3 regions of the Lysinibacillus sp. FSL H8-0500 genome follow, and region 2 is predicted to be linked to each of the others. Evidence: a T-box and tRNA genes for the amino acid it is inferred to sense, from the RefSeq annotation. Region 2 holds a T-box; the other regions hold tRNA genes.
What was found. A T-box is a leader RNA that pairs with one kind of tRNA and senses whether it is charged. The one in region 2 lies ahead of argS (arginine--tRNA ligase), so its partner is inferred to be a tRNA-Arg.
Positions count from the first base shown of each region.

Region 1: it encodes a tRNA-Arg, which carries the amino acid that the T-box ahead of argS (arginine--tRNA ligase) is inferred to sense. The anticodon was not compared.
Region 3: it encodes a tRNA-Arg, which carries the amino acid that the T-box ahead of argS (arginine--tRNA ligase) is inferred to sense. The anticodon was not compared.

Region 1 covers NZ_CP150292.1:150,060-153,325, reverse strand. Annotated here, with positions in the region: rRNA gene MHB44_RS00775 (16S ribosomal RNA) at 1-1,474, opposite strand, end outside; tRNA gene MHB44_RS00770 (tRNA-Ala) at 1,620-1,695, opposite strand; tRNA gene MHB44_RS00765 (tRNA-Pro) at 1,711-1,787, opposite strand; tRNA gene MHB44_RS00760 (tRNA-Arg) at 1,797-1,873, opposite strand; tRNA gene MHB44_RS00755 (tRNA-Leu) at 1,882-1,970, opposite strand; tRNA gene MHB44_RS00750 (tRNA-Gly) at 1,976-2,050, opposite strand; tRNA gene MHB44_RS00745 (tRNA-Leu) at 2,086-2,170, opposite strand; tRNA gene MHB44_RS00740 (tRNA-Lys) at 2,188-2,263, opposite strand; tRNA gene MHB44_RS00735 (tRNA-Thr) at 2,270-2,345, opposite strand; tRNA gene MHB44_RS00730 (tRNA-Val) at 2,349-2,424, opposite strand; rRNA gene rrf (5S ribosomal RNA) at 2,435-2,550, opposite strand; rRNA gene MHB44_RS00720 (23S ribosomal RNA) at 2,662-3,266, opposite strand, start outside.
Region 2 covers NZ_CP150292.1:2,404,206-2,407,471, forward strand. Annotated here, with positions in the region: gene argS (arginine--tRNA ligase) at 1-1,358, opposite strand, end outside; T-box leader at 1,403-1,622, opposite strand; gene MHB44_RS11465 (FAD-dependent oxidoreductase) at 1,698-3,266, opposite strand, start outside.
Region 3 covers NZ_CP150292.1:4,302,172-4,305,437, reverse strand. Annotated here, with positions in the region: gene MHB44_RS20690 (Tex family protein) at 1-547, shown strand, start outside; gene MHB44_RS20685 (SprT family protein) at 615-1,076, shown strand; tRNA gene MHB44_RS20680 (tRNA-Asn) at 1,164-1,240, shown strand; tRNA gene MHB44_RS20675 (tRNA-Glu) at 1,242-1,313, shown strand; tRNA gene MHB44_RS20670 (tRNA-Asp) at 1,347-1,422, shown strand; tRNA gene MHB44_RS20665 (tRNA-Gln) at 1,428-1,502, shown strand; tRNA gene MHB44_RS20660 (tRNA-Lys) at 1,518-1,590, shown strand; tRNA gene MHB44_RS20655 (tRNA-Leu) at 1,657-1,742, shown strand; tRNA gene MHB44_RS20650 (tRNA-Arg) at 1,761-1,837, shown strand; tRNA gene MHB44_RS20645 (tRNA-Gly) at 1,856-1,929, shown strand; rRNA gene MHB44_RS20640 (16S ribosomal RNA) at 2,129-3,266, shown strand, end outside.

The sequences.
Region 1 (3,266 bases), 2.3 Mb from region 2:
CGGCTGGCTCCAAAAGGTTACCTCACCGACTTCGGGTGTTACAAACTCTCGTGGTGTGACGGGCGGTGTGTACAAGGCCCGGGAACGTATTCACCGCGGCATGCTGATCCGCGATTACTAGCGATTCCGGCTTCATGTAGGCGAGTTGCAGCCTACAATCCGAACTGAGAACGACTTTATCGGATTAGCTCCCTCTCGCGAGTTGGCAACCGTTTGTATCGTCCATTGTAGCACGTGTGTAGCCCAGGTCATAAGGGGCATGATGATTTGACGTCATCCCCACCTTCCTCCGGTTTGTCACCGGCAGTCACCTTAGAGTGCCCAACTAAATGATGGCAACTAAGATCAAGGGTTGCGCTCGTTGCGGGACTTAACCCAACATCTCACGACACGAGCTGACGACAACCATGCACCACCTGTCACCGTTGCCCCCGAAGGGGAAACTATATCTCTACAGTGGTCAACGGGATGTCAAGACCTGGTAAGGTTCTTCGCGTTGCTTCGAATTAAACCACATGCTCCACCGCTTGTGCGGGCCCCCGTCAATTCCTTTGAGTTTCAGTCTTGCGACCGTACTCCCCAGGCGGAGTGCTTAATGCGTTAGCTGCAGCACTAAGGGGCGGAAACCCCCTAACACTTAGCACTCATCGTTTACGGCGTGGACTACCAGGGTATCTAATCCTGTTTGCTCCCCACGCTTTCGCGCCTCAGCGTCAGTTACAGACCAGAAAGTCGCCTTCGCCACTGGTGTTCCTCCAAATCTCTACGCATTTCACCGCTACACTTGGAATTCCACTTTCCTCTTCTGCACTCAAGTCCCCCAGTTTCCAATGACCCTCCACGGTTGAGCCGTGGGCTTTCACATCAGACTTAAAGGACCGCCTGCGCGCGCTTTACGCCCAATAATTCCGGACAACGCTTGCCACCTACGTATTACCGCGGCTGCTGGCACGTAGTTAGCCGTGGCTTTCTAATAAGGTACCGTCAAGGTACAGCCAGTTACTACTGTACTTGTTCTTCCCTTACAACAGAGTTTTACGATCCGAAAACCTTCTTCACTCACGCGGCGTTGCTCCATCAGGCTTTCGCCCATTGTGGAAGATTCCCTACTGCTGCCTCCCGTAGGAGTCTGGGCCGTGTCTCAGTCCCAGTGTGGCCGATCACCCTCTCAGGTCGGCTACGCATCGTCGCCTTGGTGAGCCATTACCTCACCAACTAGCTAATGCGCCGCGGGCCCATCCTATAGCGACAGCCGAAACCGTCTTTTAGTCTTTTACCATGAAGCATAAGAGATTATTCGGTATTAGCCCCGGTTTCCCGGAGTTATCCCAAACTATAGGGTAGGTTGCCCACGTGTTACTCACCCGTCCGCCGCTAACGTTGAAGGAGCAAGCTCCTTCTCTGTTCGCTCGACTTGCATGTATTAGGCACGCCGCCAGCGTTCGTCCTGAGCCAGGATCAAACTCTCCATAAAAAGAAATTTGATTTGCTCAAATTGTTTTGCTGGCATCAATTTTGATGTCCAAAATTTTTGTTTTGTTCACTAGCCGAAGCTAGCTACTTAAAACTTGATTGATTACGTTTTGCTTGTTCAGTTTTCAAGGTTCATGTAATTGAATTGGTGGAGCCTAGCGGGATCGAACCGCTGACCTCCTGCGTGCAAGGCAGGCGCTCTCCCAGCTGAGCTAAGGCCCCATAATTTTTAGGAAATGGTCGGGAAGACAGGATTCGAACCTGCGACCCCTTGGTCCCAAACCAAGTGCTCTACCAAGCTGAGCTACTTCCCGTTGTTCTTTTGGCGCGCCCGACAGGAGTCGAACCCATAACCTTCTGATCCGTAGTCAGACGCTCTATCCAATTGAGCTACGGGCGCATTTAAAATGGTGCCGAGGACCGGAATCGAACCGGTACGGTAGTCACCTACCGCAGGATTTTAAGTCCTGTGCGTCTGCCAGTTCCGCCACCCCGGCACATTTGGAGCGGAAGACGAGGTTCGAACTCGCGACCCCCACCTTGGCAAGGTGGTGTTCTACCACTGAACTACTTCCGCATGTGCATACGTTTTTTATCTGGCAATGAAAATAATGGTGCGGGTGAAGGGAGTCGAACCCCCACGCCTTGCGGCGCTAGATCCTAAGTCTAGTGCGTCTGCCAATTCCGCCACACCCGCTTATTATTATTTCAAAATGGTGAGCCATGAAGGACTCGAACCTTCGACCCTCTGATTAAAAGTCAGATGCTCTACCAACTGAGCTAATGGCTCGGAAAATGGTGCCGGCTATAGGAATCGAACCCACGACCTACTGATTACAAGTCAGTTGCTCTACCTGCTGAGCTAAACCGGCATATGGTGGAGGATGACGGGCTCGAACCGCCGACCCTCTGCTTGTAAGGCAGATGCTCTCCCAGCTGAGCTAATCCTCCTGGGTAATATGCCTAGCGACGTCCTACTCTCACAGGGGGAAGCCCCCAACTACCATCGGCGCTAAAGAACTTAACTTCCGTGTTCGGTATGGAAACGGGTGTGACCTCTTTGCCATTATCACTAGACTATTTGAAAGACAATACTTATTATAACATATTTTATAAAAATTACAAGTATATTATAATATTTTATTCTTTCAAAACTGGATAAACGGTGCATTGACTGTAACAAATATTTTGGTTAAGTCCTCGATCGATTAGTATTCGTCAGCTCCATGTGTCGCCACACTTCCACCTCGAACCTATCTACCTCATCGTCTTTGAGGGATCTTACTTACTTGCGTAATGGGAAATCTCATCTTGAGGGGGGCTTCATGCTTAGATGCTTTCAGCACTTATCCCGTCCACACATAGCTACCCAGCGATGCCTTTGGCAAGACAACTGGTACACCAGCGGTGTGTCCATCCCGGTCCTCTCGTACTAAGGACAGCTCCTCTCAAATTTCCTACGCCCACGACGGATAGGGACCGAACTGTCTCACGACGTTCTGAACCCAGCTCGCGTACCGCTTTAATGGGCGAACAGCCCAACCCTTGGGACCGACTACAGCCCCAGGATGCGATGAGCCGACATCGAGGTGCCAAACCTCCCCGTCGATGTGGACTCTTGGGGGAGATAAGCCTGTTATCCCCGGGGTAGCTTTTATCCGTTGAGCGATGGCCCTTCCATGCGGAACCACCGGATCACTAAGCCCGTCTTTCGACCCTGCTCGACTTGTAGGTCTCGCAGTCAAGCTCCCTTGTGCCTTTACACTCTACGAATGATTTCCAACCATTCTGAG
Region 2 (3,266 bases):
CAAATACGCGCATACGTATACTGCACATATGGTCCTGTTTCCCCTTCAAAATTCATCATTTGCTCAATTGAAAATTCAATATCGTTTAGGCGATGGTATTTTAAATCATTAAAAATTACTGCTCCAACGCCCACTTGCTGTGCTACTCGTTCTTTATTTGGAAGATGAGGATTTTTCTCCTCAATATTACGCTGTGCTGTCGCTATAGCCTCTGCTAGCACATCTGCTAATAACACCACCTTGCCTTTACGAGTCGACATTTTTTTGCCACCTTTAAGCATCATGCCAAATGGGACATGCTGCAGATTTTTTGCCCAAGGATAGCCCATTTTTTCGATGACCTGAAAAAGTTGTTTAAAATGGAGGGATTGCTCATTACCAACGACATAGAACATCTTTTCGGGCTGGTAGTGCTGTTGGCGATACAGGGCGGCTGCTAAATCACGCGTTGCATAAAGTGTGGCCCCATCCGTTTTCGTTATTAAACATGGAGGCATCTCCCCCATCTCCACAACATACGCTCCGTCTGATTCCACGAGGAGCCCTTTGTCTGTTAGCTCTGTCACAACCGGTGTCATTTTGTCATTGTAAAAAGCTTCACCTGTAAAGGCATCAAAATCAATTCCTAACAGCTCATATATTGTTTGAAACTCTACTAATGACACATCTCGGAACCATTGCCACAACGCCAGTGCCTCTGCATCACCGTCCTCCAATGCTTTAAAGGCGGCACGAGCCTGTTCATTGAGCGTTGGGTCTTGCTCTGCCTCTTCATGAAATTTCACATAAATCTTTAATAGCTCCTCAATCGGTGACGCTGAAATGGCCTGTTCATTACCCCAAAGCTGGTAGGCTACAATCAGCTTCCCAAACTGTGTACCCCAATCCCCTAAATGATTGATACGTATGGCCTGATATCCATTTTTCACTGCTATATACGCTAAGGCATTACCGATGACCGTTGAACGTAAATGTCCCATCGAGAAAGGCTTGGCGATATTAGGAGAGGAAAAATCCAAGACGACTGCTTCCATCTTTGTTGGCATAGTGCCATATTGTTGCTTGTCGCGCAGAATCTTGCTTAACACCTGTTGCGTCACCTTTTCTTGAGCTAGAAAAATATTGACATAGCCTCCAACAGCTTGCACACGCTGGATACTGTCATGGTTTAATTGACTTGCTATATGTGCAGCGATACTTTGTGGAGACTTTTTCCACACTTTTGCTAAGGTAAAGCATGGAAAAGCCACGTCCCCTAGCTCCAAGCTTTTTGGTTTTTCTAATAATGACAATATTTCCTCTCCTGTTATTTGTTGATTTAATGCGACTGCTATACTGTCCGCGATTTGTTTATTCATCTTGATTCTCCTCCTGTCCAAATAAAAAAGCCCTCGCCTCTAAAATTAGAGACGAGAGCATGATAATCCCGTGGTACCACTCTAGTTGCCATGTGACATGACCACTTTCCATTGTTAACGAGGTGACGCCCCGCTATTCTCTACTACTTGTTCGAGAATCTTCTCCAAAGTGCGCTTCATTCATGGTCCCTGCATTAGGCTCACACCATCCCTAACTCGCTTGCCAGTCATCCCATCAATTACTCTCTTTTTCATCGAATTTTTCTATGATTTTGACATATATTACAGGACTTTCTTTTTGGCGTCAACCCTTTATCGTTTGGCAAAAAACGCCCCTCATTAAGAGGAACGTTCCTTTTCAACATAGCGAATAGCATCTGCCATAATCGCATACATTTCTTTTAATTTCAGTTTCTTATTGTCCTTGATTTTATCAGCCACTTTTTCTGTTACAATCCCTTTATCGATCAACGTATCCCAACTTGTTGCATCCGATTCACCAATCAGTACATCCGCTAAATATTGTGCCACTTCATCACGTGTGATTGCTTCATCCCCTGTGCTGTACACTTTATTAATCACAATTTCTAGCTGATCACGCATATTGGTAGCATTTTCTGGATAGGCACGTAACATGCCTTCTTTTAATGTTTTCGCAAATTTTAGTTTTGTTGCTTTACTATCTACGTTTAAATCATTATCATAGCCACCTACCACAAGGCCATAATTGATTAATGTTTGAAGAGCCTCATCATACCATTCTCCTTGATATGGATAATCAACAGAAAAGGCATCGACATATGCGCCTTGCTTAGCTAGTTGCTTTCGCAGTGAAGCAATTAGATCTTTGTCCTGGCTCATTTCTCTAAAGCTTATAGTATGCTCAAGGGCTAGAGCTGCTGCTGTGCCTGCCGCTTCCCCTGCCACCATTCCTGTTGGCACAATACGTGCACTTCCTGCTGCCAGTGAAGAATAACCAGCCGAACGTCCAACTACAAGTAAGCCATCAATGTCCTTTGGTACAAGTGAACGGAATGGAAGGGCGTATTGCTTTGGTGCAGCAATAACATAGCCATAATCGTGTGGTGTTTGCGCTTGAACATCGACGGGATAGGATGCAATGCCAATGCTATCCCAATGATCGCTGTTCGTCCAAATATCAGCCATTGGTAATTGATATTCTGCCCAAATATGTCTTGTTTCTCTAACATATAATTCCTCTGGATAGCTCACAACTTCAGCCTGTTCAAACCCTGGGAAGTGTTCCTGTAAATAATGTAAAATATGCTCCGTTTCTTTTTTCCCTACTATAATAGCAGCTTGCTTGGAATGTTCACTCAAGCCATCCACACCAAAAATTTGTAAGGCATTAATAAAATATTCATCATCCACGCGTGCTAAATTCAAGCCTCGTAATCTTACTCCCTCTTGAAGAGGCTTGTATTCATCATGAAGCTTTGTAAAGCCCCACATCACGCTGGCGTTTAAGTTAGCACCACCAAATACATCGGAGTTGGCTGCTGCTTTCACTTGATCCCAATCCACATTTTTTAAATGCAGCATTAACGTTACTGCCATACGCTTATCCTTAATACCAATGTCCTCACCACCAACAAAATAAGGAACACCTGCCATCGTCGCAAAATCAGCATCCTGTGTCGCATCAATAAATGACTTACCTGCTACAACATATGTACCAAATTCATTTTTTAATGTCACAGAGGCTAATTGCTGTTGATTGAGATTCGCCTTGATGACCTCTGTTTGTACGGACAATGTTAAGTTTGGCTCCTCATCAACAAGCTTTTTAAAGGCTGCCTTTGCTCCTACAATCCCAAAAGCATCTTTGCCTTTCACAAGCTTATGCCATTCTTTAAAAATGCCTTCACTGAGGGAATGATTATTACC
Region 3 (3,266 bases), 1.9 Mb from region 2:
GATTGGATTTTTACGCGTTCCAGAGGCTAAAAATCCATTTGACGCTACTGGTATTCATCCAGAGAGCTACAAGATAGCTGAACAAATATTAGCAGAGGCACAAATTGATAAAAAAGAACTTGGCACATCTAAGGCGGAAGAAGCTATTGCAGCTTTAGAGATTCAAAAGCTAAGTGATGTACTTGAAATCGGCGTTGTAACGATTCAAGATATTGTGGAAACATTAATGAAGCCAAGTCGTGACCCACGTGATGCCTTCCCACAGCCATTGCTTAAAACGGACGTATTAAAAATGGAAGATTTGAAAGTTGGTATGGAATTGCAGGGAACGGTGAGAAACGTTGTAGACTTCGGGGCATTTGTTGATATTGGTGTGAAGCAAGATGGACTAGTGCATATTTCTAAATTACAAAATAGACGCATTAAGCATCCATTGGAAGTTGTTGCTTTAGGCGATATCGTAACTGTTTGGGTAGAGCAAATAGATATTAATAAAGGACGTATTTCTTTAACAATGCTTCCACCTAAAAATCAAACCTTAGATTGAGTAATAAATTTTTACCACACTGTCTATACTGTGCAGTGTGGTATTCTTGTTGTTAGAGGTGATTACTGTGAACAATGAGGAACTACAGCAACTTGTTTGTCAATTATCTGTGGAAAGCTTTCATAAACCATTTGCCCACCAAGCTTATTTTAACGACAGACTACGTTCAACAGGTGGACGCTACCTGTTACAATCACATAATATCGAAATTAATCCAAAGTCTTACGAGCAATATGGCCTTGCAGAAGTTAAAGGAATTGTTCTACATGAACTATGCCATTATCATCTACATATTGAAGGGAAGGGTTACAAACATCGAGATAAAGATTTTAAAGAGTTATTAAAAAAGGTAAATGCGCCTCGTTTTTGCTCGGCTTTACAATCGCCCAAAGCTACAACACAACAATCACGTCGCTCCTACACATATATTTGCGTCAATTGCCAACAACTATATAGAAGAAAGATAAAAATGAATATTGAAAAATACTGCTGTAGTAAGTGTTTAGGTAGATTAAAACAGTTAGAATAAAAAAAATGTAAAAAAGGTTGACGTTTGATTGTGTTGTCCTTATAATAGTAAAAGTCGATAAGATGACGACAACATAATATAAATTATTCCGAAGTAGCTCAGTTGGTAGTAGCACCTGACTGTTAATCAGGTTGTCGCAGGTTCGAGTCCTGCCTTCGGAGCCATGGCCCCTTGGTCAAGTGGTTAAGACACCGCCCTTTCACGGCGGTAACACGGGTTCGAATCCCGTAGGGGTCATTTCATCATAATTTTAATGAATAGTATAATAAAGGTCCCGTGGTGTAGCGGTTAACATGCCTGCCTGTCACGCAGGAGATCGCCGGTTCGATCCCGGTCGGGACCGCCACTTATTGGGGTATAGCCAAGCGGTAAGGCAACGGATTTTGATTCCGTCATGCCTAGGTTCGAATCCTAGTACCCCAGCCATTCATTTCTTAATTCGAGCCATTAGCTCAGTTGGTAGAGCATCTGACTTTTAATCAGAGGGTCGAAGGTTCGAGTCCTTCATGGCTCATCTCTTTAAGAAAAAGAGTTGACTTTTTGAATTATCGTAGTATAATGAGAAAGTTACTAATCGAATGCGGTCGTGGCGGAACGGCAGACGCGCTAGGTTGAGGGCCTAGTGGGGGCAACCCCGTGGAGGTTCAAGTCCTCTCGGCCGCACCAAGTCAATTAATTTCATAAGCGCCCGTAGCTCAATTGGATAGAGCGTCTGACTACGGATCAGAAGGTTGTGGGTTCGACTCCTGCCGGGCGCGCCATTTTTTAAAAATTTATATGCGGGTGTAGTTTAATGGTAAAACCTCAGCCTTCCAAGCTGATGTCGTGAGTTCGATTCTCATCACCCGCTCCAAAAAAACGTTGACAACCGATTGGTTGCATGATAGAATAAAATAGTTGTCTGAGCGGATAACGTCATGAACCTTGAAAACTGAACAAGCAAAACGTAATCAATCAAGTTTTAAGTAGCTAGCTCCAGCTAGTGAACAAAACAAAAATTTTGGACATCAAAATTGATGCCAGCAAAACAATTTGAGCAAGTCAAATTTCTTTTTATGGAGAGTTTGATCCTGGCTCAGGACGAACGCTGGCGGCGTGCCTAATACATGCAAGTCGAGCGAACAGAGAAGGAGCTTGCTCCTTCGACGTTAGCGGCGGACGGGTGAGTAACACGTGGGCAACCTACCCTATAGTTTGGGATAACTCCGGGAAACCGGGGCTAATACCGAATCATCTCTTATGCTTCATGGTAAAAGACTAAAAGACGGTTTCGGCTGTCGCTATAGGATGGGCCCGCGGCGCATTAGCTAGTTGGTGAGGTAATGGCTCACCAAGGCGACGATGCGTAGCCGACCTGAGAGGGTGATCGGCCACACTGGGACTGAGACACGGCCCAGACTCCTACGGGAGGCAGCAGTAGGGAATCTTCCACAATGGGCGAAAGCCTGATGGAGCAACGCCGCGTGAGTGAAGAAGGTTTTCGGATCGTAAAACTCTGTTGTAAGGGAAGAACAAGTACAGTAGTAACTGGCTGTACCTTGACGGTACCTTATTAGAAAGCCACGGCTAACTACGTGCCAGCAGCCGCGGTAATACGTAGGTGGCAAGCGTTGTCCGGAATTATTGGGCGTAAAGCGCGCGCAGGCGGTCCTTTAAGTCTGATGTGAAAGCCCACGGCTCAACCGTGGAGGGTCATTGGAAACTGGGGGACTTGAGTGCAGAAGAGGAAAGTGGAATTCCAAGTGTAGCGGTGAAATGCGTAGAGATTTGGAGGAACACCAGTGGCGAAGGCGACTTTCTGGTCTGTAACTGACGCTGAGGCGCGAAAGCGTGGGGAGCAAACAGGATTAGATACCCTGGTAGTCCACGCCGTAAACGATGAGTGCTAAGTGTTAGGGGGTTTCCGCCCCTTAGTGCTGCAGCTAACGCATTAAGCACTCCGCCTGGGGAGTACGGTCGCAAGACTGAAACTCAAAGGAATTGACGGGGGCCCGCACAAGCGGTGGAGCATGTGGTTTAATTCGAAGCAACGCGAAGAACCTTACCAGGTCTTGACATCCCGTTGACCACTGTAGAGATATAGTTTCCCCTTCGGGGGCAACGGTGACAGGTGGTGCATGGTTGTCGTCAGCTCGTGTCGTGAGATGTTGGGTTAAGTCCCGCAACGAGCGCAACCCTTGATCTTAGTTG